3 regions of the Mesorhizobium australicum WSM2073 genome follow, and region 3 is predicted to be linked to each of the others. Evidence: riboswitches for the same ligand, from Rfam matches in the RefSeq annotation. Region 3 holds a riboswitch; each other region holds the start of a gene.
What was found. Region 3 has a riboswitch for cobalamin ahead of MESAU_RS17305 (DUF1636 family protein). Riboswitches for the same ligand answer to the same signal wherever they lie in the genome.

Region 1 (9,813 bases), 1.6 Mb from region 3:
GGCGCCCCCCGAGGCCGTCGCCGATCTGCCGATCGACCATTTCGATGGCCTCGACACTTACGACGATCTGCCGCGCGACGGCCGCTGCGTACGCGACATGTGGTTTTAGAAGATGGTTCGCGGAGCCTGGCGCTCGATGGCTGGAGACAAACCGTCGTCTCGACCGCCTGAAGCCTGCTCACGCGCATGCCCGGTCGCAACAGGTGATACAGGCGAAGGATCCGGCGGCACCACAAGCTGCGGAATTTGCTTGTAGGAAAAGCCGCCGCGGATATCGCCCATCTTGCCGGCGACAATGCCTATCGCCGCCTTTTCGAGATTGCGGTCGTAGGGCGTTTCGGCGGCAGCCGGTACGACCATCACCGCCAAGAAGGCCGCGCCGCACAGAAGCGTCTTCATTCTCGTTGTCTCCCTGCCTGGCTGTGATCTAGCAGGGCGGCGTTGAAAAACGGCCAAGGGACAGGGTAAGCAAAACGCCAAACGGCAACGTTAACAATGCCTTATAAAATCGAGCCGGCAAACTGATTCAAGCTGTTGAGGTTTTGATTCAGGCGCGCTGGGCGCGGACCGTATGACCGAGCGCGGTGAATACGGTGCGCACGATTCCGGCGACGTCGAGGCCAGCATCGGCATACATCTTCTCTGGCTTGGCGTGGTCGGTGAAGTCATCCGGCAGCACCAGCGGGCGTACCTTCAGGCCGCTTTCGAGCAGTCCTTCATGGGCGAGGAATTGCAGCACATGGCTGGCGAAGCCGCCAATTGCGCCCTCCTCCACCGTCACCAGAACCTCATGCGAGCGGGCCAGCCGCCGGATCAGATCCTGGTCGAGCGGCTTGGCGAAACGGGCATCGGCGACCGTGGTGGAAAGCCCGGCCGCGCCGAGTTCCTCGGCCGCGATGAGGCAATCCTGCAGCCTTGTGCCGAAGGACAGGAGGGCAACCTTGCTGCCTTCCCGGACGACGCGGCCTTTGCCGATCTCCAGAACAGAGCCGCGCTCGGGCATGTCGACGCCGACGCCGTTGCCGCGCGGATAGCGGAAGGCGATCGGCCCGTCGTCGTAGCTGGCGGCGGTGCGCACCATGTGACGCAATTCCGCCTCGTCGGCCGCGGCCATTACGACAAAGCCCGGCAGGCTTGCCAGGAAGGTGGTGTCGAACGCGCCGCAATGGGTGGCACCGTCGGCGCCCACAAAGCCGGCGCGATCGATGGGGAAACGCACCGGCAGTTTCTGGATCGCGACGTCATGGACGACCTGATCGTAGGCGCGCTGCAGGAAGGTCGAATAGATCGCGGCGAAGGGCTTGTAGCCTTCCGTCGCCAGGCCGGCGGCGAAGGTCACCGCATGCTGCTCGGCAATGCCGACGTCGAAAGTCCTTGACGGAAACACCTCGCCGAACAGGTCGAGGCCGGTGCCGCCCGGCATGGCGGCGGTGACGGCGACGATGCGGTCGTCCTCGCGGCCCTCTTGGATCAGGCTTTCGGCAAACACCTTGGTGTAGGCCGGTGCATTGGCCGGCGCCTTGGCCTGTGCGCCGGTGATGACGTCGAATTTGTTGACGCCATGATACTTGTCGGCGGCCGCTTCCGCCGGCGCGTAGCCCTTGCCCTTCTGGGTGACGACATGGATCAGCACCGGACCCTTGCCGTTGTCACGGACGTTTTTCAGGACCGGGATGAGATGCTCCAGATTGTGACCGTCAATCGGGCCGATGTGATAGAAGCCGAGTTCCTCGAACAAGGTGCCGCCGGTGACGTAACCGCGCGCATGCTCGACCGCGCGGGTGATGGCTCGATCGGCTCGCTTGCCGAGATAGGAGGTCAGCTTCTTGCCGAAGTCGCGCAGGCCGACATAGGCCTTGCCGGAAGCCAGACGCGCCAGATAGGCGCTCATGGCGCCGGTTGGCGGGGCGATCGACATGTCATTGTCGTTGAGGATGACGATGAGGCGCGCATCGAGCGCGCCGGCATTGTTCATCGCCTCATAAGCCATGCCGGCCGACATGGCGCCGTCGCCGATGACGGAGATGACATTGTTGCGCCCGCCTGAGAGGTCGCGGGCGGCGGCCATGCCGAGGCCGGCCGATATCGATGTCGAGGAGTGGGCGGCGCCGAACGGGTCGTATTCGCTCTCGGCTCGGCGGGTGAAGCCCGACAACCCGCCTTCCTGGCGCAAGGTGCGGATGCGGTCGCGACGGCCGGTCAGTATCTTGTGCGGATAGGCCTGGTGGCCGACATCCCAGATCAGCCGGTCATCGGGTGTGTTGAAGACATAATGCAGCGCCACCGTCAGTTCGACCACGCCAAGGCCGGCACCGAGATGGCCGCCGGTGCGCGACACCGCGTCGATCAGTTCGAGGCGAAGCTCTGATGCCAGTTGCGGCAAGTCGCTCTCGGCCAGCGTGCGCAGGTCGGCCGGGACGCGAACCCTATCGAGAAGCGGCGTATGCGGCGTTGCGTTCACGTTGGGCCCAGACTTTCTGTTCATCGGCGGGATAGGCCGCCGGCCGGCGAAAGTAAATGCGTGTCGCTGACGCGGACGGTCAGCGCCTCACCGATCTTCTCAGCCTTCCGGCAGCGGTATGAATTCTTTCTCATCGCCAGGAACGATATCGAAGCGGCCAGTCTTCCATTCCTGCTTGGCCTGCTCGATGCGCTCCTTGGACGAGGAAACGAAATTCCACCAGATGTAGCGCTTCGAACCAAGCGAGGCGCCGCCGAACAGCATGAAATGCGCACCGGTCGATGACGATATGACGATCTCGTCGCCGGGCCGGAATACCAGCAGCCGTTCCGCTGGGAACGCATCACCCGAAATCGAGACCTCGCCCTCCAGCGTGTAGATGGCGCGCTCCTCGGCATCGGCCGGGATTTTGACGCTGGCGCCGGGCGCCAGCCGCAAATCTGCATAGAGTGTCTCGGAATCGGCCCGCACCGGAGACCGCAAACCCTGGAAATCGCCGATGACGACGCGGCCGCTGACGCCTTCGGCGTCGATTTCGGGAAGCCGCAGCGCCGCTGTGTTCTCGAACACCGGCGCCACCTCTTCCTTGCCGTCCGGCAGAGCCAACCAGGTCTGCAGGCCGGAGATCGACATCGGCGCGCCGCGCAATTCCTGCGGCGTGCGCTCGGAGTGGACGATGCCGCGACCAGCCGTCATCAGGTTCACGTCGCCGGGTTGGATGACCATCTCGGTGCCGAGCGAATCGCGATGCCTGATCGTGCCGTCGAACAGATAGGTCACGGTCGACAGGCCGATATGCGGGTGCGGGCGGACATCGAGCGCCTGGCCGGCGCGCATGATCGCGGGACCCATTCGATCGAAGAAGATGAACGGCCCGACCAAGCGCCGCTTGGCGGTCGGCAAGGCGCGACGCACCTCGAAACCGCCAATGTCCTTGGCGTTAGGGATAACCATCAGCTCGATCTGGTCGCTGGCGAAGGCATCGCCGGCCTCAGGGTCCTTGCCGGGGAAGAAGCTCATGAACTCTCCTCGTCAGCGGTCAGTGGGCGCTTGGGCATATCAGGCGAACCGGATCGCCGCTTTCGCTTTTAATTTGGCCGCCACCTCTTCGCGATTGCGAGGATGCTGGTGGGTTTCGAGGGAATCGAGCAATTCGCGTGCGGATGCCGCGATGGCTTCGACCGCATGATCGAACGCATGCTGGTTCTTGGCAGAAGGCCGCGTCGTGCCGCTCAGCTTGCGGACAAACTGCAGTGCCGCGTCGCGGACTTCGTCGTTGGTTGCCGGCGGATCAAAATTGAACAGGGTCTTGATGTTTCTGCACATCGCTTCCGTATCTCCTCTTGTCCGTTTCAATCGGGACGAACTGTATCCTCAATGATGATCGTGTCCAAAAACCGGTAAGGCTGCTCCGGACCTCAGTCCGCGTCGAGCGGCTCGGTTCCAACCGGCTTGCCGTCGCGCGACAGCCTGATCTTCTCGACCTTGTCCTCGGCGGCCTTCAGCAGCCGGTCGCAATGAACCTTCAGCGCCTCCCCGCGCTCGTAAATCCGGATCGACTGGTCGAGCGGCACGTCGCCACGCTCCAGATCATCGACGATCTTCTCCAGTGCGTCGAGTGCCTGTTCAAAGCTCATCGCCTTGACGTCTTCGTTGATCTCACCGGTCATCATTCATCCTTTCATCAGTCGCCCGACATGTGCGGCGACCGAAAATGCCAATCCCTGCAGATCGTAGCCGCCCTCGAGCAGGCTGACGAGCCGGTTGCCGCCGTGGATTGCGGCGCGCTGCATCAACTGGCCGGTCGCCCAGTCGAAATCGTCCTCGGTCAGATTGATTTCCGCCAGCGGGTCGCGATGGTGCGCGTCGAAGCCTGCCGAAACGATAATCAGATCCGGCGCGAAATTGTCGAGTGCCGGCAGCACGCGCGACAGGAACGCATCGCGAAACACCTCGCTGCCCGTCCGAGGCGCCAGCGGCGCATTGACGATGTTGCCGGCGCCGGTCTCACTCTTCGCGCCCGTGCCGGGATAAAGCGGCATCTGGTGCGTCGAGCAATAGAGCACCGAGGGATCGTCCCAAAAAATATCCTGCGTGCCGTTGCCGTGATGCACGTCCCAGTCGACGACAGCGACACGCTCGGCGCCATGCTTCCTCTGCGCATGGCGCGCTGCGATTGCCGCCGTGTTGAAGAAGCAGAAGCCCATGGCCGTGGTCTTTTCGGCATGGTGGCCGGGCGGGCGGGCGGCGACGAAGACGTTGTCGGCGCGGCCCGCAAAGACGTCGTCGACGGCGGCATTGGCGGCACCGATCGCCGTAATCACCGCCTGCCAGCTTTTCGGGCTGGCGGTGGTGTCGGCGTCGATGCGGGCAATGCCTTCGTCGGGGATGGCGGCGCGGACACGCGCGACGAAATCGGCGGGATGCGCGTAGAGGATGGTCGCCTCGTCGCCTTGCGGTGCCTCGACGCGGTCAAGCGCGGCAAAAGCTTCGTCGTCGAGCACGCGCTCGATGGCGCGCAGGCGGTCGGGCCGCTCGGGGTGACCGGGCGGCGTGATGTGTTCGAGAAAGATCGGGTGCGTGTAGAGACGGGTGGCCATGCCCCCTATCTAGTGCCCCGGCGTCGTGATGGCCATGCGTTGCGGCTTGATCGCTGGGGAAAATCGAACCTGCGTCTATTCATGTCGCTGCGGGCATTGGCGGCGCCGGCCCTTCGGCGTAAGGTCGCAACCACTGCCTGGTGCCCGCCGGGCTGTTTGTTTTAGCCGCATTTTGCGACGCCAAGTGATTCCACTTGGCTGCAAATGCCCTGGCGGGAGAATCGGGAACACGGTTGAACTCCGTGGCGTGCCCAACGCTGTGAGGGGGACCGCGCCGGTAAATGCCACTGTCGATGACGGGAAGGCACCGGACGCGGGTTGATCCCGAGCCAGAAGACCGGCCTGGCAGGCATCGTCATCCGCATGGTCAGGCGGATGACATCGATTGCAATCGCAAGGGGACAAGCGATGCCGGAAGCTATGACCACTCCAATGGGCGATGGATTTGACCAGATTGCGCGCGACGCTGTTTACCGCGCCATCTTCACGCGGCGCGACGTCCGCAGCCATTTTACATCGGAGGCCATCGACGACGAGGTGCTGGCGCGGCTGCTGCTTGCCGCCCACCACGCGCCGTCGGTCGGCTTCATGCAACCTTGGAATTTCATCGTCATTCGCGATGCCGCGCGGCGGGCGGAAGTGCGCGACCTGTTCCTGGCCGCGCGAGAACGGGAACTGCCTGAAATCGAGGCAGAACGGCAGGCGCTCTACCGCAAGCTCAAGCTCGAAGGCATTTGCGAAAGCGCTCTCAACATCTGCATCACCTGCGACCGCGAACGCTCGAAAGGCTCGCCGCTGGGGCGCTGGCACAATCCGGAGATGGATCTCTACAGCACGGTCTGCGCGGTGCAGAATTTCTGGCTGGCGGCACGCGCCGAAGGCGTTGGCGTCGGCTGGGTCAGCATCATCGAGGCGCAAGCGCTGAAAAGCTTGCTGGGTATTCCCGATCAAGTGACGCCGATCGCCTATCTCTGCGTCGGCCGCGTTTCCGAATTCGCACCGAAGCCGGATCTCGAAACACACGGCTGGGGCCGGCGGCTGCCGTTGCCCGAGCTTATCATGAGCGAGACTTTTCGCGGACAAGGCGAAGCGCCGCTCAAATCAGCAGTGGCGCGCCTCGGTACCGCCGCCGGTGCGCCCGCGAGCCTAGCCGATCAGCGCGTCGCGCCGGCCGTGCCCCAGCGCGAACCGCCGAAAGTGGAGAGCGCCTTGTCCTTGAGTTCCCTGAACTTCGACGAGGCTTCGGCCAGCCTGGCGTCCCAGGCGGCATCGGGCACCTGACCCTCGATGGTCTTGAAATAGACCTGCATCAGGCAGGCAATGGCGAACGGCTCAATGAAGGCCGCCTTGAAAGCCCAGGCAAAGACGATTGCCAGCACGAAAGCCCAGCCGGCGAGCTGCCCGGGCATGACGTAAAGAATAGCGGCTGCCGGAGCCAGCATCAGCAGGAAAATCACGAACGACACGCCCCACATGATGACCCCTAGCCAGACGGCATTCTTGACCATGGTCTTGCCGTTCTGGGCGTAGAGCACAACGCCTTGGCGCGCGGTTTCGAACGGCGAGGACGAACTGATGCGGATGTTGTAGCCGAGAATGATCTCGTCGACATAGGTCAGCGACAGGCGAATCACCGTGTTGAGGAACGAAACCAGGCCGCTCAGGCCAGGAATGGGCAGGAAGGCCGCGATGCCGCCGAGCAGGCCGGTGATGGCGCGTATGGCGCCCTTGACCAATTGGTCGACGACGAAAAGGATGTTGGCCTCGGCAAAACGCTCGGTCACGACCTCTTTCGCGTAGGCGATCTGGTTCTGGCCGTGGGGAATATCATTGCCGTCGATCAGATGCACCATGACGGCGATATGGCCCGCCTTGACGACGTAGAGAATGTATTCGCGGATCCAGTAGACGGCGATCGAGACGATGCCGAAACCGACCACGCCGCCCCACATCGCAAAAGACAATGGTCCGTCGGGATCGGTGGAAATATGGCCGACGCCATAGCCGACGGAGGCGCCGGTGCCGGTGGCCACGATGTAGGCCAGCGTGATGCCGAAATAGACGATCATGCGAAAGACAATGAAAGGCCAGGTCCGCATCATGATGGACACCGACCTGCCGATATCGAAATCCCACATGCCCCGAATCTCCCCTCAGAGATGGCTGCGGAGGATGCGCTCAAACCGGCTATTGTCAATTGCAGGCAGTGGCGGGACTGCCATGGTGGTTCATCTTGAAAGCGCTTCCGGCTTTTTCAGCAGGCCTTCGAGCAATTGCTTGAACGCGGCCACCACCATCTTCGATGTCGCTTCGGGATCTTGCGAATTGGCGATGCGCTGCGCGGCCTGGCTGCTCGCCCCATTGATCAGCCGCGCTGCCGACTCCGGGTCGACGCCGGGGACGACCACCCCTTCCCGCTGCAGCGCTGTCAGATGATCGGTCATTGAACCGACGCAGGCATTGGCATTCGACCACAGTGCCGGATCGCCCAGCACAGCCGGACCATCCCGGAACATGATGCGCTGGATTTCCGGCTCCAGCGCCATTTCGATATAGGTGGTGCATTCGTCGACGAAATGCTGCCAGCGGGTCGGCGCCCGCGACGCGACCTCATTCACCCGGGCCGCCATTTCCGCGTCGATTTCGGCGATAACCGCCTCAAGCAGTCCCTTCTTGTCGCCGAAGTGATGATAAAGGGCGCCGCGCGTCAGCCCGGCCGACGCGGTGAAATCATCCATCGACGCTTCGGCATAGCCGATGGTACCGAAAGCCTGGCGTGCCGCGGCGATCAGCTTGGCGCGTGTCTCGGCGATCATCTCCTTGCGCGGTCGATGCATGCTTCTGGCCTTACTTACATACGCTCCGTATGCCAATTGACATACGCGACGTATACTCTATTTAACACTTATACGTCTCGTATGTAATTGTTGAATCGCCCCTTGTCGAGGAACAGGATCATGCAAAACCCCTATTCGGAAATCTTTCGCGCTCCCGGAGCCAGGGGCTTTGCCGCCGCCGGCTTCATGGCGCGCCTGCCGATCGCCATGGCGCCGATCGGCATCGTGGCGATGCTGTCGCAGACGCGTGGCGAATACTGGGTGGCGGGTGCGGTTTCGGCGACATTCGCCTTGGCCAATGCCTTCCTGGCGCCGCAGATATCGAGGTTGGTCGACCGCCTCGGCCAGACGCGGGTTGTCGTACCCACCACCATCATCTCTGTGCTCGCATTCGCGGCCCTGATCGCATCGGCCAATCAAGACTGGCCGGTATGGACGCTGTTCGCGTCGGCGCTGCTGGCCGCGGCGATGCCAAGCATGCCGGCCATGGTGCGGGCGCGCTGGACCGAGATTTTCCGGGGCCGGCCCGAGATGAACACCGCCTTCGCCTTCGAGTCGGCGGCGGACGAACTGGTCTATATTGCCGGCGCATCGCTATCTGTGGGCCTCAGCGCCGCGCTGTTCCCGGAAGCGGGCGTTGCCGTCAGCACGCTGTTCCTCGCCTTGGGCTCGACAGCCTTCATTCTGCAGCGTTCGACCGAGCCGCAAGTGCGGCCGGTGGACCATGGCTCCAGCGGCTCGGCAATCCGCCTGGGGCCGGTCCAAATCATCACCTTCGCCATGATCTTCATCGGCGCGACCTTCGCGACGACGGAGGTGAGCACGGTGGCGATCACCAAGGAACTCGGCCAGCCGGGCACTGCCAGTCTCGTCATCGGCGTCTATGCGCTGGGCTCCTTCGTGCTCGGCATCATCATCGGCGCGCTCAACCTGAAAGCACCGCTGCAACGCCAGCTCGCCATCGCGGTTGCCTTGGTCGCGCTCGGCACACTGCTGCCGCTTACCGCCAGCACCGTGCCAGCGCTCGCGCTGACTGTCTTCATCAGTGGCGTGGCGATCTCGCCGACCTTCATCACCGCCTTCGGCCTGATCGAGCGGCATGTCCCGGAAGCGATGCTGACCGAAGGCATCACCTGGGTAACCACCGGGATCGGCATCGGCATGGCGCTGGGCTCCTTCGCCGCCGGCGCCGTGGTGGATGCATTCGGCGCCCAGAACGGATTCTGGGTCTCGGTGACGTCAGGCGCTATCGCGCTGATCACGGTGCTGCTCGGCCAGCGCAGCCTCGCCACCCACGAATGCGAGTTGGAAGGATGCGAGGCGGCAATCCCGGCCGAGTGACAGGCAGGGTTTGTCGAGATCAGAGGATCTCGGTCTTGGCGATGTGAATGCCAAAACCCTCGAGGCCGACATAGTGGCGTTCGCGCGAGGCAATCAGGTTAATGGATGAAATGCCGAGGTCCTTCAGGATCTGGGCGCCAAGGCCGATCTCGCGCCATTCGCTCTCGCGCCGGCGCGCCTCTTCATGGTCCTCGCGGTCGCCTGGCGCCGGCCGGTTGCGCTCCTGGTGGGCAACGCCGACCGAGCCTTCCCTGAGATAGACAATGACGCCGCGCTTGCGCTCGCCCATCGCCTTCATGATGCCGTCGAGCCGGTGGCTGGTTCCGAACACGTCGGTCACCACATCCTCCGAATGCAGCCGCACCGGCACCTCCTCGCCATCGCGGATGTCGCCGAAGACGATGGCGACGTGATGCATCGTGTCCCAGGGCAGCGTGTAGGTGAAGACCTGCGCCTTGCCGCCCAGCGTCTCGATGTCGGAGCAGGCGACGCGCTCGACCAGGGTCTCCTTGCGCTGCCGGTAAGCGATGAGGTCGGCGACCGATACCTGCTTGAGGCCATGCTCCTCGGCGAA
Region 2 (9,813 bases), 3.0 Mb from region 3:
CCGTCGCGACCGGAAATTCCTTCGCCAGCCGTTTCGGCGTCCATATCGCAGTGCTCGTCTTCGTGGTGATCTGGACCATCCCGACGCTCGGCATCCTCGTCTCGTCGCTGCGCGACAAGGACCAGATCATCGCCTCGGGTTGGTGGAATTCCTTCGCCAGTTCCAGCCAGACGGAAGCCGGGCGACTGCCGGCCGCCTCCACACAGGTAGAAAAGGACGGCAAGTTCGTTCTCCAGGGCAACATCTTCGGCGACGGGGCCAAGCGCGCGATAAGCGCCTTCGGCGTCAAGGCGGCGGCACCGACGCAGTATCCTGCCGGCACATCAGCCGATCTCGGTGACGGCGTGACCCTCCAGATCAACGCCGACGGCAGCTTCGTCATGGCCTCGCCAAAGGCGTTCGAGGGCGACAGGGGCCAGCGCGTCTACTACGCTTCGTCGGCGCCGCCGAAATTCACCACCGACAATTATCAGACCGTGCTGTTTTCCGAAGGCATCGGCCGCTCCTTCATGAATTCGCTAACGGTCACCATCCCGGCGACCGTCATCCCGATCCTGATCGCGGCCTTTGCGGCTTACGCACTGGCCTGGATGCGCTTTCCAGGCCGCGCGCTCCTGATCGCCGTCGTCATCGGCTTGCTGGTGGTGCCGCTGCAGATGTCGCTCATTCCACTGCTGAAGCTCTACAATGGCGTCGGCACGTTCTTCGGCGTGCCGTCCAAGACCTACCTCGGCATCTGGCTGGCGCATACCGGCTTCGGACTGCCCTTCGCCATCTACCTCTTGCGAAGCTATATTGCCGGCCTGCCGCGCGAGATCATGGAATCGGCGCGCATCGACGGCGCCAGCGATTTCGAGATCTTCGTCAAGATCGTGCTGCCGCTGTCCTTCCCGGTGCTTGCCTCCTTCGCCATCTTCCAATTCCTGTGGGTATGGAACGATCTCCTGGTGGCAATGGTTTTCCTCGGAACGGCGCCCGATCAGATCGTGCTGACGGCCAAGCTCAATGCTCTGCTTGGCTCGCGTGGCGGTAACTGGGAGATCCTGACGACATCGGCCTTCATCACCATCATCGTGCCGCTGATCGTCTTCTTCTCGCTGCAGCGTTATTTCGTCCGCGGGCTGCTGGCCGGCTCGGTGAAAGGAGGTTGAGACCATGCAATCGGCTTTGAAGGCGACTTCGAAACCAGACCCCGCCATCGACCGCGACTGGTGGCGGGGCGCGGTGATCTACCAGATCTATCCGCGCAGCTATCAGGATTCCAATGGCGACGGCATCGGCGACCTCAAGGGCATCATCGGCAGGCTGCCCTACATTGCCGCCCTTGGCGCGGACGCCATCTGGATCTCGCCTTTCTTCAAATCGCCAATGAAGGATTTCGGCTATGACGTCTCGGATTATTGTGACGTCGACCCGATGTTCGGTACGCTGGCGGATTTCGATGCGCTGACGGCGGAGGCGCACCGACTGGGCCTCAAGGTGATGATCGACGAGGTGCTGTCGCATACCGCCGACATCCACCCCTGGTTCAAGGAAAGCCGCTCGAGCCGCACCAATCCCAAGGCCGACTGGTATGTCTGGGCGGATGCAAGACCCGATGGCACGCCGCCCAACAACTGGCTGTCGATCTTTGGCGGCTCGGCCTGGCAATGGGACACCAGCCGCCAGCAATACTACCTGCACAATTTCCTGGCCGAGCAGCCCGACCTCAATTTCCACAACCGCGAAGTCCAGGACGCGCTGCTCGACGTCACCCGCTTCTGGCTGGAACGCGGCGTCGACGGCTTTCGCCTCGACACCATCAATTTTTACTTCCACAGCCAGGGGCTGGAAAACAACCCGCCGCTGCCGCCGGAACAGCGCAACGACCAGACGGCGCCGGCGGTCAATCCCTACAACTACCAGGACCATATCTACGACAAAAGCCGACCGGAAAACCTCGCCTTCCTCGAGCGCTTTCGCGCGCTGCTCGACGAGTACACGGCGACCGCAGCGGTCGGCGAAGTCGGCGATTCGCAACGCGGGCTGGACGTGGTCGCCGCCTATACCGCCGGCGGCAAGCGCGTGCACATGTGCTATTCCTTCGACTTCCTGGCGCCGGAAAAGATCAGTGCCGCCAAGGTCCGCTCGGTGCTGGAAGCTTTTGGCCGGGTGGCCAGCGATGGCTGGTCGTGCTGGGCGTTTTCAAACCACGACGTGATGCGACCGGCCTCGCGCTGGGCCGCCGACGAGGCGGACCCGTCGGCCTATCTCAAGGTCATCTCGGCATTGCTGATGTCGCTGCGCGGTTCGGTCTGCATCTACCAGGGCGAAGAACTCGGCCTCGGCGAGGCCGACCTGCGCTTCGAGGATCTGCAGGATCCCTACGGCATCCGTTTCTGGCCTGAATTCAAGGGCCGCGACGGCTGCCGCACGCCCATGGTGTGGGATGGCAATGCAAGGAATGGCGGCTTCTCCCAGGCAAAACCCTGGTTGCCGGTACCGGCCGAGCATCTGCCGCAGGCGGTCAACGTGCAGCAAGGCGACGAAACCTCCCTGCTTGAGCATTACCGGCGCTTTCTTTCTTTCCGCCGCGCCCATCCGGCGCTGGCCAAGGGGGACATCGCCTTCATCGAAAGCCAGGGCGACACCGTCGCCTTCACCCGCCGGTCGGGCAATGAGGAGATCGTCTGCGTCTTCAATCTGGGCGCAAGGCCGGCGAAGGTTGACCTCGGCAACCGAACCCTGCAACCTTTGCCGGGACACGGGTTCTCCGGGCAGGCGAGCACCGGGTCGGTCGAGCTCGGCGGCTATGGCGCCTGGTTCGGACGCATAGGCTGAAACATCCGAGGAATCACTGGAGGAAACCAATGGCCGATGTCAATTTGAGACAAGTGAAGAAGTCCTATGGCAATCTTAACATTCTCCACGGCATCGACCTCGACATCAAATCGGGCGAGTTCATAGTCTTCGTCGGCCCGTCGGGCTGCGGCAAGTCGACCTTGCTGCGCTCGATCGCCGGGCTCGAGGAAATCACGTCGGGTGAACTCAAGATCGACGGCCACGTGGTCAACGACGTGCCACCCTCGAAGCGCGGCATCGCCATGGTGTTCCAGTCCTATGCCCTCTACCCGCACATGACCGTCTACGACAACATGGCCTTCTCGATGAAGATCGGTGGGGAAAGCAAGGCCGAGATCGACAAAAGGGTTCGGCAAGCCGCCGAGATCCTGCAGCTGACCAAATATCTCGACCGTCTGCCCAAGGCGATGTCGGGCGGCCAGCGGCAGCGCGTCGCCATCGGCCGCGCCATCGTGCGCAATCCGAAGGTGTTCCTGTTCGACGAACCGCTGTCGAACCTTGACGCCGCATTGCGCGTCGCGACGCGCATCGAGATCGCCAAGCTCAAGGAATCGATGCCCAACACGACCATGATCTACGTCACGCACGACCAGGTCGAGGCGATGACGCTGGCCGACCGCATCGTCGTGCTGAAGGACGGGCACATCGAGCAGGTCGGCACGCCCATGGAACTCTACAAGAACCCCGGCAACCTCTTCGTCGCCCAGTTCATCGGCTCGCCGGCCATGAACATCCTGCCGGCGACGGTCGACAAGACGGGCAATCCGACCATCGTCAGCCATGTCGGCGGCCGCAAGGCGACGGTGCCGATCGCGACACCTGCTTCGGCAAAGGGAGCGGCGGTCAGCTTCGGCGTACGGCCGGAAGATCTCGCGATCGCCAGCGGTGCGGATTATCTGTTCGAGGGGACCGTCGATTATCTCGAACAGCTTGGCGAGGTCCAGCTGGTCTATGTCGATATCGGCCGGGCCGACCTGCCGCTGGTGACCAAGCTGCCGGGCAATGTCGAGGTCAAGCGCGGCTCGACGCTGCGGCTGACCGCCAATGCCGGCGATCTCCATATCTTCGATGCGGATGGTCGCTCCTTTGCCCTCCACGAAGCGGAAGCAAAGGCGGCCTGAAGACGGCCGTCCGGTAATGAAAGAACAAGAGCGGCGGGCCTGGCCCGCCGCTCTTCTTGTCTGCACAGGCTGGTTAGTTGTTGCCGAAGAGATTGCGATCGGCACCCTGATGGGCCGGCTTCTGCACGTCGCCGGACGAGTTGAGCAGCTTGTAGACAGGCGAATCGCTGTTGCGGATCGCACCTGTATGCGACGTATCGACATTGACAGTCGACGAAGCAGTGGGCTGGTTGACGCCGTTGGAGCCATAATTGTCGCTGCCGGCGAAGGCGCTGCCGGAGACGGCCAGAACGGCGGCGGCGGCAATGAGGATCTTGTTCATTTTAGGTACTCCTGAATTTTGGAAGTCCCGCGGACCGGCGGGCCAGAGCCCACCGGCCGTGGGATGGCCGTTAATGGCCGAAGAGGTTGCGGTCGCTGCCCTGCTGGACAGGCGCCGAGGTGGCCGGAGCCGACTTGCCGATCGACGCGGTATTCGAATTGTCGGTCGAAGCGGCAGCAGCCTGATTGGCGCCGTTGGAGCCATAGTTGTCGCTGCCGGCGAAAGCGCTGCCAGAAAGGGCCAGAACGGCGGCGGCAGCAATAAGGATCTTGTTCATGTTAGGTACTCCTGAATTTTGGAAGTCCGGCTGCCGGCGGGCCAGAGCCCACCGGCCGTGGGATGGCCGTTAATGGCCGAAGAGGTTGCGGTCGCTGCCCTGCTGGACAGGCGCCGAGGTGGCCGGAGCCGACTTGCCGATCGACGCGGTGTTCGAATTGTCGGTCGAAGCGGCAGCAGCCTGGTTGGCGCCGTTGGAGCCATAGTTGTCGCTGCCGGCGAAAGCGCTGCCGGAGAGGGCCAGAACGGCGGCGGCAGCAATGAGGATCTTGTTCATTTTAATACTCCTGAATTTGTAGGTCCACCAGCGCGGCAGGGTCACCCGCCGCGTGCCAGGGATGGCTATTAATTGTTGCCGAAGAGGTTGTGGTCGGCGCCCGTCACAGGCGTCTGGGCAGCCGGCTCCGACTTCTTGGTCGAAGCGGTGTAGGAGCTGTCGACAGTGGCCGTGGGGGTCGCGGCGTTCGAACCATAATGGTCGCTGCTAGCGAAGGCGCTGCCGGAAATAGCCAGAAGGGCGGCGGCAGTGAGAATGATCTTTTTCATTTTTGTACTCCAGTATTTTTCCCGTCCGTCTAGCGGCGTGTCTTGGGATTAAATCGCGTCGTTCGGACAGCCCCGATGTGGGAGAGCCCCCTTGCCGTTTCCAATCACGAAGTTGTTCAGCGTGGACCATGACTCCACCACTTGAAATTGTACCAACGCCTTCTACATGTCTCATTTTTCCATTTGATATCAAACAGTTGTCTAAGGTCACGACCCGATCACCAACTGTGTCGGAAGGCTGGGCGTTCACACCGTCCTGCACGCACCGTCAACAGAAACGAACCGTTCGGTTCGATTTTAGACTCTGCTAATAGTCACTTTTCGAAACCATTAACCCTTTTCCGGCCCGGCTGAGGGTCGAAAACGGTGCCCGCGCGCCTGGCGAGAAAAGGCGATTCCCCCGCTGCAACCGCGCCGGGACGATCCCGCGTATGTGTCGCGCCGCATGGATGCGATGTCGCTTTCGTGCCGATGTCGCAAACCCTGTCGTGATTAGATCGAGCGATCTCAGGTGCCGCTGCGTGACGACGGAGCGGAGAATTGGGAAGCCGGTCAGATTCCGGCGCTGCCCCCGCAACGGTGGTGGAGTTCAAGTCGCAACGGGAGACCACTGGGCGAAAGCCTGGGAAGGTGTCGCGATGGTCCGCCAGGACAACTCCAGAGCCCGGAAACCAGCCCGAGATCGCTAGAACTCGACTGATCGCGGTGGGCGGTCAAGGGGCGGATGGTGTTGTCCGGCTTTCGCCGGCTTGCGCCCAGTCCTTCCTCCATCACCACCAGTTCAGTCCTTGAAAATGAGGACAGGACATGGACGCGCGCAACGACATGCTGAGGCTTTTAAACGGCCGCAGACAGGGCCTTTCGCTGGAACAGCCCTTCTATACCGACCCGGACTACTTCAAGCTTGACATGGAACTGATCTGGTATCGCGACTGGCTGTTCATCGGCCATGATTGCGAGTTGCCCAAGCCGGGCAGCTTCATCACCGTGCAGATCGGCGATTATCCGGTCGTGCTGGTGCGCGATCAGCAGGGCAAGATCAACGCTTTCCACAATTCCTGCCGCCATCGCGGCAGCCGCGTCTGCAACACCGACAAGGGCATGGCCGCCAAACTGGTGTGTCCCTATCACCAGTGGACCTACGAACTCGACGGCCGGCTGCTGTTCGCCCGCCAGATGGCCGATGGGTTCGACAAGAGCCAGTTCGGGCTCAAGCCGGTCGCCTGCGAAAGCGTCGCCGGCTATGTCTTCATCTGCCTGGCCAAGGAGCCCGCCGACTTCGCGCCGATGCGGGCGATGATCGAGCCCTATCTCCTGCCGCACCGGCTGAGCGAGGCCAAGATCGCCTTCGAGAGCACGATCATCGAGAAGGGCAACTGGAAGCTGGTCTGGGAAAACAACCGCGAATGCTACCATTGCGCGGGCAATCATCCTGAGCTGTGCAAGACCTTCCCGGAAGCGCCGACCGTGACCGGCGTGCAAGGCGCCGACAGCGATCCGGAGATGCTGGCCCACTGGGCGAGGTGCGAAGCTGTTGGCCTGCCCAGCAAGTTTCGCATCGACCCGGCTGGACAATACCGCGCCACCCGCGCGCCGCTGCTGCGCGATGCCCAGAGCTACACGATGACCGGCAAGCGGGCGGTGAAGAAGAACCTGTCCGACAGCGTCTCGGCCGACCGGATCGGACGCTGATGCACTATCACTACCCGACAACCTGGAACCATATCCTCGTGGATCATGCGGTGACGTTCCGCGTGCTGCCGGTCAGCGCCACGGAAACAGCGGTTACGACCAAATGGCTGGTCCACAAGGATGCCGTGGAAGGCGTCGACTACGATCTCGCCGAACTCACCCATGTCTGGACCGAGACCAACGACCAGGACCGCCGCATCGTCGAGGAAAACGCCTTCGGCATCCTGTCGCCGGCCTACGAGCCCGGTCCCTATTCGGAGCTGCACGAGGGCGGCGTCATCCAGTTCGTTGACTGGTACGCGCGCTTTATCGGCCCACGGCTTTCCGAAGACGGCCGGCCTGCTCTGCGCAGTGTCGCCTAGCGCATGTCGGCCAAAACTGTGCAGCGGCTTTGGGATCACGACACGCCCAAAATGAAAGGTATGCAGGGATGAACGCCATGACTGATCTTGGCCTCTATCGCCACCTCGACCAGATGGCGCCGTGGAACGACAGGCTGCAGGTGCTGGAAGTAACCGGCGTCAGCGACGAGGCGCCCGACGTCAAGACCTTCACCTTCCGCTCCGACAACCAGACCTGGTTCCGCTACAAGCCGGGCCAGTTCGTCACGCTGGAATTGCCGACACCGGACGGCCCGCTGATGCGCACCTACACGCTGTCGTCATCGCCGTCACGGCCATTCTCGATCGCGGTGACGGTGAAGGCGCAGGCGGGCAGCGTCGGCACGCGCTGGATGTTCGATCACCTGACGCCCGGCTCGCACGTCAAGGCCTATGGACCGGGCGGCGACTTTTCGCTGCACAGCCACCCGGCGGCGAAATACCTGTTCATCTCGGCCGGTTCGGGCGTGACGCCGATGATGTCGATGCTGCGCTGGCTGAACGACTGCGCGCCGTGGACCGATGTCGGCTTCGTCAATTGCGCACGGCGTCCGGAAGAGATCATCTTTCGCAAGGAACTCGAACTGCTCGGCGGCCATATGCCGGGGCTGTCGCTCGGCTTCATGATCGAGGAGCGGTCGAGCCGCGAGGGCTGGTACGGCCATATGGGCCGCATCGACGCCATCCGACTGCCGCTCCTGGCGCCCGATTTCCGCGAACGCGAAATCTTCTGCTGCGGCCCCGACCCTTTCATGCGCGCCGTGCGCGGCATGCTGGAGGCCGCCGGTTTCGACATGGCAAAATACCATCAGGAGAGCTTTGCCGCGCCGGCGGCGGAGGAAATCCCGGCGCCGTTTGCCTCGCCGGCTGAAGACGGCGCGGCGATTTGCGTCCAAGCCGCGACGCCGATCCGCTTCGCGCTTTCGGATGTCGACGCCGATTGTGTCGCCGGCCAGACCGTGCTGCAGACGGCGCGCGCCTCGGGTGTGCGAATACCGGCCGCCTGCGAATTCGGCCTGTGCGGAACTTGCAAAGTGAAGAAAGTCTCCGGCAGCGTCGAGATGAGCCACAATGGCGGCATCCTCGATCATGAGATCGATGATGGCTTCATCCTGGCCTGTTGTTCCAAGCCATTGTCGCCGCTTGAAATCGAGGCTTGATCCGCCCGGCTTTCGACTGAACCCGGAAATGGTCCCGCGTTGCCGGCAAAGGTTACCTTGCCAAGGAAGACCTGAAAGTTTACAGGCGTTGTTGGTGGAAGCGGTCCTGCTGGCGGGCAGGAAATGCAGGACGGGGCAACAATGACGCATGACTCCCACGCCTATGCGGTAGCGAGCCGGGATATCGTTTTCGAATCTTTCGATGGCGAGGCCGTGGTGCTCAATCTTGCCAATGGCAAATATTTCGGCTTTTCCGATTCCGGCAGCAAGGTATGGCAGGCGCTTTCATCCGGCGCGGACGCCCAGGCTCTGGTCGGGCTGAGCGCCGGCGGCTCGACAATAGGCCAGGCCGAACTCGAACGCTTCATATCGCAATTGGTCGAATTGGGTTTGCTGGTGCGCTTGGACGCGGCGGCGCAGCCTTTGCCGGGCGATTTGCCTGCCGAGCTTGCCGCCACGAACGAGCCGCTCAATGTGAGCATTCACGACGACCTCGCCGACCTGATCGTCGTTGATCCCATCCACGAGGTCGAGGAACCTCTCGGCTGGCCGGCGGTCAAGCAGGCTTCCTGACGGGGCGGCCGCAGCGTGATGGAAGGCGATTGATGCCGCGCGTCACGCTCGAAACCTTGCCGGATTACGCCAGGTATCTCATCGCCGCCGCTGAAGGCGCGGCCGCGTGCTATCCGACCATGCGAAAGGTTCGCCTGCCCTGGCTTGAACTGACCGTGCATCTCGGTCACGGCGTGCTTGCCGATGCATTGGGCCATGCTTTTGTCGAGCCCGGGCATGACCAGCCGGCACCGTCCACGGGTCGCATCTTCATCGCGCATCCCGGCGTTGACGGCATCCCGGAGCCGGCGCACTGGGGCGATGCCCATTTCACCGAGCACGGTTTTGCCAAACGGCTCGCCGAAGCCGGTTTGCGCGGGCACCATTTCCACGACCTGGATTTCTGGCAGGTCTACGATCCGCACCGCCGCGTCGGCGTGCAGCTGATGGCCTCGGCCGATGCCTTTCCGCCCTGGGAGCCGGGAGCACCGCTGCGCGCCTTCCTGCACTGGGAATATGCCGCGCGCGGCATGCGGCTGACGCATGCCGGCACGCTTGGCATCGACGGCAACGGTATTCTGCTTGCCGGCTCGGGCGGGGCCGGGAAATCGGGGACCGTCGCCGCCGGCCTGCTTAACGGGCTCGACAGTGTCGGCGACGACTATGTGCTGATCGATCTCACCGACGGCGTGACCGCGCGCCCCCTTTTTTCGACGTTGAAGCAGGACACGGAAGGTTTCGCCCGGCTTGGCCTGCGGCAGCGGCTAACGGCGCAAGGCCCGCTGAACTGGCAAGGCAAGCACACGTTCCATATTCATGATATCGCGCCTCGGCCGGTGCCCGCCATGCTGGACATCGTCGCGCTGGTGGTGCCACATATCAGCGGAGGCGGAGCAAGTTCGATTATGCCGGTGTCGCGCAGG
Region 3 (9,813 bases):
CAGCCGCGCCCGGCCGACCGGACCAGCCGGCAACCAGCACAATGGCGAAGTAGGGCGCCTTGTCATCCGGCTTGTCGGCTAGTTTCATCGAGACGCTGCCGGCCATCGTGCCGCGCTCGACATAAACGGCGCGCGTCAGCTTGCCGGTCGCCTCCAGCGCGCGCCTGATCTTGGGCAGGTTGCGGCCGACCTTCATGATGACGGCGGCGTCGGTGTCGGCGAGGCGGCGCGTCAGCTCGAACTCGCTCATCGTGCCGGGCAGCACGGTCAGCACGTCGTCGCCCTGGACGATCGGCACACCGGTCTGCGACCAGCAGCCGGACATTGCGGTGATGCCGGGAATGACCTCGGTGGGGAAACGATGGGCAAGGCGGACATGCAGATGCATGTAGGACCCGTAGAACAGGGGATCGCCTTCGGACAGCACGGCAACCACCCTGCCGGCGTCGAGGTGCTCGGCGACCTGTTCCGCCGACTCCTCGTAGAAACCCGTGATCTGCGACCGGTAATCGTCGTGGTCCTTGTCGATCTCGGTGGTCACGGGATAGAGCAGCGGCAGTTCCAGCATGTCGGGCCGGAAGCGCGCCTCGACGATGGCGCGCGCATTGCTGTTGTTGCCACGCTTGGCGAAATACGCCACGACATCCGCCTCGGCCAGCACCCGCGCGGCCTTCAGCGTCAACAATTCTGGGTCGCCGGGACCGGTGCCGACACCAACGAGACGGCCTTTGGGGAGCGCGTTCACAGACCCGGCCTCGCCAGTGAATTGAGCGCGGCGGCGGTCATGGCGCTGCCTCCAAGCCTGCCGCGCACGATGGCATAGGGCACGCCATAGGAATTCTCGGCCAGTGCGTCCTTGGATTCGGCAGCGCCGACGAAGCCGACCGGCATGCCGATAATGGCCGCCGGCTTCGGCGCGCCATCGCGCAACTTCTCCAGGAGATAAAAGAGCGCGGTCGGTGCGTTGCCGATGGCGACCACCGAACCGGCGATGCGCTCGCCCCAGAGGTCGATGGCGGCCGCCGAGCGGGTATTGCCGATCTGCCTCGCGATGTCGTGCGTGCGCGGGTCGCGCAAGGTGCAGATCACCTCATTGCCGGTCGGCAGCCGGGCGCGGGTGACGCCATGCGAGACCATTTCGGCGTCGCAGAAGATCGGCGCGCCGGCCGCCAGAGCTTTGCGCGCGGCGCTGACGAAATCGGGGGAGAAAACGAAATGACTTGCCGCCTCGACTTGGCCGCAGGCATGGACCATGCGGATGGCGACATCGGCCTCGGCCTCGGAAAAGCGCGAGAGATCGGCCTCGGCGCGGATGATGGCGAAGGAGCGCTCGTAGATCGCCGTGCCGTCGCGGATATAGTCGTAAGCGGCCATGCTCATTCCTGTTGGTACATTTCGGCGATTGCTGCCGTGCCAAGCCTTGTCAGGCAAGCGGCGGCGGTTTCGCCCTGATGTCGTGCGCCGCGGATCATCGCCGCGACGCGGCTGAAGCCGCGCGGGGCGTCATAGCCCGGCCTGTAGCCGGCAGGAAGAGCCTTTGCCGTCGCGTTCACGACAAGTCCGGCTCCATTTTCGCCGCCGACAATTGTGAGTGCTGCCGGGCCGGGATTGGCGCAGCCCTTGGCGCAGCCCGACACGTGCAGCGTGAAATCGAGGATGTCGGCGTTTTCGGTGGCGATCGCCTCGGCGATGTCGCGGGTCGCGATCCGGCCGGAGGCGCAGGCCGGGGCGCCGGGGCAAGCCGCGATGCGCGTGCGCGGGTCGGTGGGAGAGGTGACGAAGCCGAGGGTGGCGGCGGTATCTTGAAGGGATTGATTGGCTTCCGTCGGCTGGCCGAGGAAAAGCAAGGCGCGGCCGGGGGCGAGGCGGATTTCTGACGTGCCGAAGGCAAGAGCTTTTTGCGCGAGGCCGATGATCTTGTCCGCCGGCATGCTGCCGTAGGGGAGGCCGATGCCGAAGGTGAAAATGTCGCCGGCTAAGGAGAAAAGGCCGATAGGCTTGCGCGAGGCGCTCCCCTCTGTCCTGCCGGACATCTCCCCCTCTAGGGGGGAGATTGCGCTGTTGTCGCTGTCTTCGCCAATCTTCGACGTTGAAAGGGGAATGCCGGCGCTCAAGCTGCCGATCTCCCCCCGCGTGGGGGAGATGTCCGGCAGGACAGAGAGGGGCGCCGTAGAGTGCCAACCTGTGAGAGACGCCAACTGCCGCTCCGACAAATCCCGTGTGTGTGCGTCCGGACCTTTCTCAGCGACCATCCGAAGCGCGGCGACAGCAATGTCGCGCGCCGCACCTTCGCCAGCCGTCGCAAGTCGCTTCTCACTTTGGCGGTCACCGGCAACTGATATGGCCCAAAGGGTGCCAGCGCTGACTCCAACCGCCTTCAGCCTGACATCGGCCGTCACCGCATCCAGAGTCAGCTGCCCGCCGCCGTCGACGACCACCGAAACCTTCGGCCCCAGCCTTGGTGCCAGTCCGGCATCTTCGATCGCCGCCATGATCCGCTCAGCCATCGCCCGGGGATCCGCAATCTCGTGTGGGTCGATACCCGCCAGCGGGCCGGTCTCGACCGGTACGCCGGTGCGCACCGCGATGCCCAGCGCATCGACCTCCGCCGCCAGCAACGCGGCACTTTCCGTTGTCAGGCCGCGGATCTGCAGGCTGCCGCGGGCCGTCACTTCCATGATGCCGTTGCCGTGCCGCGAGGCGGACTCAGCCAGGGCGATCAAGAGCTTCGGGGACAACCCTCCGGAAGATGAGCCTCCAGCGACCGGGTTGAGCCGCACCAGCAGGCCGTCGCCTGTCTGCATCGGTGCGGACAGAGCAGGGCAGGCGCCACGGCGCGAGAAGGCGTTCATGCCGCGACCCCGAGCGCGTTAGCCTCGGCGATCAGCGCGGCCAGATCGTCGTCGATAGAATTGCGCAAGGGATGCCAGAGGCCGCGCCGGCGCGCCGACAAGAAGCGCTCGGCAATGACTTTGGCGGCTGCGGGGTTTTCGCGCAGGATGAAGGCGCGGACGTCCGCGTCGCCAAGATAGGCGTCGTGCACAGCCTCGATCAGCGCGCCTGAAATCGCATGGGTGGTCTCGGCGAAGCCGACCAGCCGGTCGACGGTTTCGGCGAATTCGGAGGCGCCGCGCGGACCGTGGCGCATCTGGCCCGATATGAAACGTGAATTCACGGCCCGGGCGCGCACCACGCGCGACACCGCCTCGCCGACCGATCGCGGTTTCGGCTTTCGCGGATCGGTCGTATCGAGCACGATGACGTCGGCGTTCCTGCCAAGTGTGGCCAAGGCGGCCGAGAAGCCGCCGATGAAGGCGACGTCGGCGGAGCCTTCGAGAATGTCGCGGCCGGGGTCGTCGCCGGTGTGTACGAGAAGATCGGCGTCGGCGATGCGGCCTTCAAACGCTCCAGGTGCCGAGACGCCTTCGCCGCCGGCACCGCCATAGGCATGCGAGGTCGCGTCGAGATAGGCGCGGCCGATCTCTTCGCGCGCCGTCCAGTCGCCGCTCGACAGCATGTCCTCGACGCCGGCGCCGTACGTGCCGGGCGAAGTGCCGAAGATTCGTGGGCTGACCTTGCCGTCGGCGCGGGTTTTGGCGGCGAGCGGGTTTTCCGAATCGTCCTCGTCGCGCGCGGCAACGGCCTTGGCGGCGGCGTCGATCAGCGCGATCTGGGTCGGGAACATGTCGCGGAACAGACCTGATATACGCCAGGTGACGTCGACACGCGGGCGGCCGAGCGCCGCCGGGGGCAGCACCTCGATGCCGGTGACGCGGCCGGTGGCAGTGTCCCATTGCGGTCGGCAGCCCATCAAGGCCAGGCCCTGCGCGATCTCCTCGCCGCCGGTGCGCAGCGAAGCCGAGCCCCAGAGATCGATCACCAGCGAACGCGGCCAGTCGCCATGCGACTGCATGTAGCCGCGCACCACTTCTTCGGCCGCCGCCTTGCCGAGATCATATGCGGTCGGCGTCGGCATGATTCGCGGATCCGAGGTGAACAGATTGCGGCCGGTGGGCAAAACATCGGAGCGCCCGCGCGCGGGTGCGCCGGCCGGGCCCGCCTTGACGTGACGGCCATCGAGCGCCGCGAGCAGGGAGGCTTTCTCGGCGTTCGCGCTTTGCAGGCGCACGGAGTCTGGTTCGTCGTTGGGGACGCGGCCGTAGATGTGCAGCCCGTCCTTGATGGCGAAATCCTTGAGGTCGCAGAGCCAGGCGTCGATGCGGCGCAGCGCTTCGTCGGGCGCGTCGGTCTTGGCGACGCCGGCTTCCGAGGCAAGGCCGGTCTTTTGCGCAGTTTCGACAATCAGCCTGGCGAGCCGGTCCCGGCGACGGCGGTCGAGCCCGTCGGCCTGGGCGTATTCGTCGACCAGTCGCTCGAGCTCGTGCTGGTCCTCGTCCAGCCCTGCGCCTGCAAGCGGCGGCGGCAAATGGCCAAGCGTGACGGCGGCAATACGCCGTTTGGCCTGCGCTGCTTCGCCGGGATTGGAGACGATGAACGGATAGATGACGGGTAATGCGCCGGTGACGATCTCGGGAAAGCAGGTTGGCGACAGCGCGACGGTCTTGCCGGGCAACCATTCCAGCGTGCCGTGGGCGCCGACATGGACGAGAGCGTGGACGCCGAGCGATTTGCGCAGCCACAGGCCAAAGGCGATCAGGGCATGGCGCGGCGGGAGGGTCGGATCGTGGTAGTCGGCGCGACGGTCGGCCGAGCGGCCCCGGTCGGGGGCGAGTGCCACGGTGATATTGCCGAAATGCGCGGCGCGGAAGGGGAAGTGGTGTTTGCCTGATAGCGAAGGTGTGTGCGAGCGAAGACCTGTCTCATTTTCCGCTCTGCCCCACGCAGCCTTTACCGCAGCAATCGCCGATGTCGGCAACTCTTTCGAGAAGTCGAGATAGTCATTCAACCCCAGCCCATCACTGCCCCGCTCCAGCAAATCCAGCAATTCACGCGGCGTTTGCGGAATCCCGTCAACGGCATAGCCCTGTTCGCTCAAGTCGTGCAGCATGGCCAGCACGCTGGACGGCACGTCCAGCCCGACCGCATAGCCGGTGCGGCCAGGGGCGCTGGGATAATCGGGAATGAGGATCGCGAGCTTGCGCTCCTCCCGTCTTGTCTCCCGCAGCCGGATGAAAGCCGCGACTCGACCCGCCACTTGCTCCACCCGATCCAGTTCCGGGCGGTTCGCCAACGCACGATGGCCAAGCGCCGGATCGATATCGCTCTCGGCCTTAAAGGAAATGGCGCCGGCGAGGATGCGGCCGTCAAGTTCGGGCAGCACGACATGCATGGCAAGGTCGGCGGGCGCCAGGCCGCGCTGGTTGTTTTCCCAGATGTCGCGGCGCGTGGTGGCAACGATGACCTGGAAGACGGGCACGCCGGCGCGGTCGAACAAGGTTTCGACGCCGGGCTCGGCGCCGGAAGCGAACGCGGTCGCGGTGACGATCGCGGCGGGTTTCAGCGATGCGACGGCATTTTCGACGAACGCAAGCGACACCGGATCCTTCAGACTGGAAACGAAGATCGAGACCGGTGCCAATCCCCTGGAGCGCAAAGCCTCGGCCAGCGCATCGATCGGGGCGACATCGGCGGCGAGCAGCATCGATCGGTAGAAGAGAATCGGGATAATGGGAGTGCCGCTATTGGAACCGGTCGGCTCCTCCGCGACCCCCAATCCAGCCTGATAGTAACCGGCCTTCGGCACGCTGACCGGGTTGGCGACGGGCGCATCCTGTCCAGCCAAGCCTGCCAGCCTGTGCACCAGCGCGCCCATATTGGCCGGGCCGCCCTCGCGGAAATAGCCGAGCAGGCCGTCCAGTTCGGCGCGCCGCAGCGTCGAGGCTTCGACCAGCCTAAGATCCTCGTCGTGGCTTTCGCCGGGAAGCAGCGCCAGTTTGATGCCGCGTTCGCGGGCAATCACCGCCAGTTGGTCGCAGCCATAGCGCCACCAGTCGTAGCCGCCGAGGATGCGCACCAGGATGATTTTGGCGTGGCGGGCGACGCTGTCTATCCAGAGGTCGACGGACATGGGATGGCGCAGGTCGCGCAGTGCGGCCAGCCGCATCGAGGGCAGGCGACCGGCATCGGCCTTCCACGCCGCAGCCAGTCCGGCGAGATCGCTGTCGGTGAAGGACAGGGCCACGATATCCGCCGGCACCTGCCTGAGATCGACAGGCTCGGCGAGATCGTCGAGCGAGGCGGAGGTCGTGGTGAGGATGTGCATCGCGGCCCGGGCCTGAAAATCAGCCGGCGAGGATACGTTCGATCGCCGGGCGGTTCAGCCCCTTGAGGCCAATGACGACGAGCCGCGAGCGGCGGTCGTCCCCAGCGGTCCAGGCGCGGTCGTAGTAATGATTGACGCGCGGGCCGACGGCTTGCAGCAGGAGCCGCATAGGTTTGCCGCCGACCTCGACGAAGCCTTTCACGCGCAGCACGTTTTCCTGTTCGGCGGCCGCGGCGACGCGCTTTGCCAGCTCGTCGGGATTGGCGATCGAGGGAATGTCGACGATGAACGTGTCGAAGTCGTCATGCTCGTGATCGAATGCGCCGTCATGGTGGGACTTGCGGTTCTCGATGTCGTCCTCGACGGCGAGACCGAGCCCGAGCAGCACCGAGGGATCGACCTTGCCATGAGACGTCGGCACGATCTTCACGGCGCGGGCGGAGTGTTCGTTGATAATGGCGTTGGCGCGGGCTGAACCGGCGGCATCCATCAGGTCGCTCTTCGACAGGATGATCAGGTCGGCGCAGGCAATCTGGTCCTCGAACACTTCCTCGACCGGGTCGTCATGGTCGAGGCTCTCGTCCTGCGCGCGCTGCGCCTGCAGGGCGTCCATGTCGTTGGCGACGCGGCCTTCCGCCAGTGCGGGACCGTCGACCACGGCGATGACGCCATCGACCGTTACGCGGCTCTTCACCGTCGGCCACTGGAAAGCCTGGACCAGCGGCTTGGGCAGAGCGAGGCCCGAGGTTTCGATCAGGATATGGTCGACCTTAGGCGTCAGCGACAGGATCTGGTCGAGCGCCGGCACGAAATCATCGGCCACGGTGCAGCAGATACAGCCATTGGCCAGTTCGACGATGTTTTCCTCTGGGCAGGTGTCGATGCCGCATCCCTTGAGGATCTCGCCGTCGATGCCGATGTCGCCGAACTCGTTGACGATGATGGCAATCCGCTTGCCGCCGGCATTTTCCAGGAGATGGCGGACCAGTGTCGTCTTGCCGGCGCCGAGGAAGCCGGTGACGACGGTGCAGGGAACGCGGGACAGAGATGTTGTCATGATCAGTCTTTCAGCATGTCGAGGGGAGGGATGCGGGCAACGAGGCCGCGCTTGAGGCTATCGGGCCTGCCCCGCCAGGGAATGAGGCCGTCGCTCGAGGTGGCGAAGAGTTTCGCGCCGGTGACCAGATCGGCGCCGCTGCTCGCGGTCAGATCGCCGAACACATAGCTCCAGCAGCCGTCGCGCAGGATCGCGGCGCTCAGGCGGCGCTTGCAATTGCCGAGGCATTCGACCGTGCGGATGCGAATCTTCTCGCCCGAGGCGGCTTGGCGCGTATCTTCGGCCAAAAGTTCGCCGGCCCGGGGATGGGCGTCGGAGCCGGTCTCGTCGCGACAGGAAGCGCAGACAATGACCGTGATGCCGGCCAGGGGATGATTCCCGCCGGACGAAATGTCGGTTGTTTCAGCCGAAAAACTGCTGTCGCGATCCACATCAGGCTCCTTGCCCGGAAAACCCGCCAGGCGATCGGACTCTTGCATTCCAGACGGCAGGTCTCCTGGCTCGCGGGTCATCGCCTTGGGTAGCCGCCTTCCCGGGACAATCCCAGTGGCTTTCGGCCTTGGCTCTTCGCTCACAGTTGCGGGGACAGCCGCGGATTTGGGATCTTCAATCCCGCACCGCATTCCCTCTTGGCTCCTCCCTTTGCCGAGAGGAGACCGTCTGGATGGGATTTAGGCTCTTGCGGGCAGCGGTGTCAACGCGAGCTTACGACACCGCGATGTCGGACAGCGCCGGGCCGAGGTCGCCGGCAGGCGTTATTTCCATGCGCTCGAGGCCAAGCCAGCCCTGCATCTGCTTCAATTCCTCGAAGAGCTGGGCTGCGGTTTCGGGCGGTGTGCCGGGCTCGGCGTAGGCGGCATGGACGCGCAGGACACTGGCCGGCCGGTCAGCCTTGAGGTCGACGCGCGCCACGATCCTGTCGCCGAGCAGGAAAGGCAGGACATAGTAGCCGTATTGGCGCTTGTCGGCCGGCGTGTAGATTTCGATGCGGTAATGGAAGTCGAACAGCCGCTCCGAGCGCGAACGCTCGAAGACGACCGGATCGAACGGCGCCAGCAGAGCGCGGGCCTCGATCTTGCGCGGGATACGGGCGTCCTTGTGAAGGTAAGCCGGCTTGTCCCAGCCCTCGACACGGACCGGCAGCAAGTCGCCGAGCTCGACCAGTTCCTCCAGCCGGCCTTTCATGTCGGCCGGCGAGAGTCGAAAATAATCGCGCAGGTCGCCTGATGTCGCCACGCCATGGGCACGGGCGGAAATGCGCAGCAATTCGCGATGCGCGTCCTCAGGCGTCGGTACCGGCAGATCGAGGATCGCCTGCGGCAGCACGCGCTCCGGCAGGTCGTAAAAGCGCTCGAAGCCGCGCCGGTGCGCGGTGGTGATGCGCCCGGCCCAGAACAGCCATTCGAAGGCGTGCTTGGCATGGCTCCAACCCCACCAGCCACCGGAGCCTTTCTGGCCTTCGAGCGCCGAAGCGGCGATCGGCCCGCGCGCGACGACCTCGCGGTAGATCTCTTCTATATAGGCTGCGTGCTCGCGGCCCCATTTGGCCAGCCCCAGATACATTTCATCGCCTTGCTCGGCGCGCTGCATGCGCCAGCGCATCAGTGGGTAGGTCTCGACCGGCAGGAACGAGGCTTCATGCGCCCAATATTCGAAGACGGTGCGCTTGCGCGTCACGGCGGCGTTGTCGAGCAAAGCGAGGGGATAGGGGCCGAGACGCGAATAGAGCGGCATGTAATGAGCGCGCACCACCGCACTGACGGAATCGATCTGCAACAGGCCGGTGCGAGACAGAACGCGGGCGAAATGGCGGCGGTCCGGCGTGCCGGCGGGGCGGGGATCGAGAAATCCCTGGGCGGCGAGCGCGATGCGCCGCGCGGCGGCAAGCGAGATCTTTTCCTTCATGCGTATGCGTCCCTGATGGACCTGTCTGGCGTCATTGCCGGCGTGATTCCCGTCCATGCTAGCAGGGTTTTGGCGGCAACCCTGTCAGGAGAGAAAAGTGGAGTTAAAAGCGAAGGAAATCAAACAGGAGCGGATGGGACCAGTTTCTCCCGGAATGCCGTCCAGCTCGGTGTTTTGAACAAGGTTTGACTTGCTTCGCTGGAAGTGCTGCGCTAACCCTCGCCGCGTTGCAGCATAGGCCCCTTAAAACGGTTCAGCGGTTAATCTGTCACGCTTCCGCATTAAGGTTCGGTGCTGTAGTCAAAGTGGATTGGCGCCAACGGAAAGCCGCTGCATGAACGCACTTCTCAGTTCGTACCTGCCCATCGTCCTGTTTATCGGCGTGGCACTGGTCGTCGGCCTGGCGCTGCTGGCGGCTCCGTTCCTGGTGGCGTATCGCAACCCCGATCCCGAAAAGCTTTCCGCCTACGAGTGCGGTTTCAACTCGTTCGACGATGCCCGCATGAAATTCGACATCCGCTTCTACCTGGTGTCGATCCTGTTCATTATATTCGACCTGGAAGTTGCCTTCCTCTTCCCCTGGGCAGTGTCCTTCTCGAAGATCGGCATGCTCGGTTTCTGGTCAATG

Region 1: another riboswitch for cobalamin. It lies ahead of bluB (5,6-dimethylbenzimidazole synthase); the one in region 3 lies ahead of MESAU_RS17305 (DUF1636 family protein).
Region 2: another riboswitch for cobalamin. It lies ahead of MESAU_RS32290 (aromatic ring-hydroxylating oxygenase subunit alpha); the one in region 3 lies ahead of MESAU_RS17305 (DUF1636 family protein).

What each region holds. Positions count from the first base shown of each region.
Region 1 is NC_019973.1:5,181,185-5,190,997, forward strand. It holds gene MESAU_RS24965 (GFA family protein) at 1-109, shown strand, start outside; gene MESAU_RS24970 (hypothetical protein) at 106-399, opposite strand; gene dxs (1-deoxy-D-xylulose-5-phosphate synthase) at 548-2,485, opposite strand; gene MESAU_RS24980 (pirin family protein) at 2,561-3,481, opposite strand; gene MESAU_RS24985 (DUF2277 domain-containing protein) at 3,521-3,787, opposite strand; gene MESAU_RS24990 (exodeoxyribonuclease VII small subunit) at 3,880-4,131, opposite strand; gene MESAU_RS24995 (histone deacetylase family protein) at 4,135-5,061, opposite strand; cobalamin riboswitch at 5,247-5,422, shown strand; partial or broken gene bluB (5,6-dimethylbenzimidazole synthase) at 5,494-6,099, shown strand; gene MESAU_RS25000 (hypothetical protein) at 6,216-7,199, opposite strand; gene MESAU_RS25005 (TetR/AcrR family transcriptional regulator) at 7,290-7,898, opposite strand; gene MESAU_RS25010 (MFS transporter) at 8,019-9,239, shown strand; gene ribB (3,4-dihydroxy-2-butanone-4-phosphate synthase) at 9,259-9,813, opposite strand, start outside.
Region 2 is NC_019973.1:393,732-403,544, forward strand. It holds gene MESAU_RS01795 (carbohydrate ABC transporter permease) at 1-1,151, shown strand, start outside; gene bglA (beta-galactosidase BglA) at 1,156-2,820, shown strand; gene MESAU_RS01805 (ABC transporter ATP-binding protein) at 2,850-3,962, shown strand; gene MESAU_RS01810 (DUF680 domain-containing protein) at 4,036-4,284, opposite strand; gene MESAU_RS01815 (DUF680 domain-containing protein) at 4,355-4,561, opposite strand; gene MESAU_RS01820 (DUF680 domain-containing protein) at 4,631-4,837, opposite strand; gene MESAU_RS01825 (DUF680 domain-containing protein) at 4,906-5,106, opposite strand; cobalamin riboswitch at 5,599-5,800, shown strand; partial or broken gene MESAU_RS32290 (aromatic ring-hydroxylating oxygenase subunit alpha) at 5,914-7,160, shown strand; gene MESAU_RS01835 (FAD-binding oxidoreductase) at 7,238-8,338, shown strand; gene MESAU_RS01840 (PqqD family protein) at 8,480-8,911, shown strand; gene MESAU_RS01845 (hypothetical protein) at 8,944-9,813, shown strand, end outside.
Region 3 is NC_019973.1:3,599,888-3,609,700, forward strand. It holds gene MESAU_RS17280 (precorrin-2 C(20)-methyltransferase) at 1-745, opposite strand, end outside; gene MESAU_RS17285 (precorrin-8X methylmutase) at 742-1,374, opposite strand; gene cobG (precorrin-3B synthase) at 1,377-2,852, opposite strand; gene cobN (cobaltochelatase subunit CobN) at 2,849-6,223, opposite strand; gene cobW (cobalamin biosynthesis protein CobW) at 6,243-7,280, opposite strand; gene MESAU_RS17305 (DUF1636 family protein) at 7,283-7,711, opposite strand; cobalamin riboswitch at 7,750-7,956, opposite strand; gene MESAU_RS17310 (winged helix-turn-helix domain-containing protein) at 7,986-9,185, opposite strand; gene MESAU_RS17315 (NADH-quinone oxidoreductase subunit A) at 9,520-9,813, shown strand, end outside.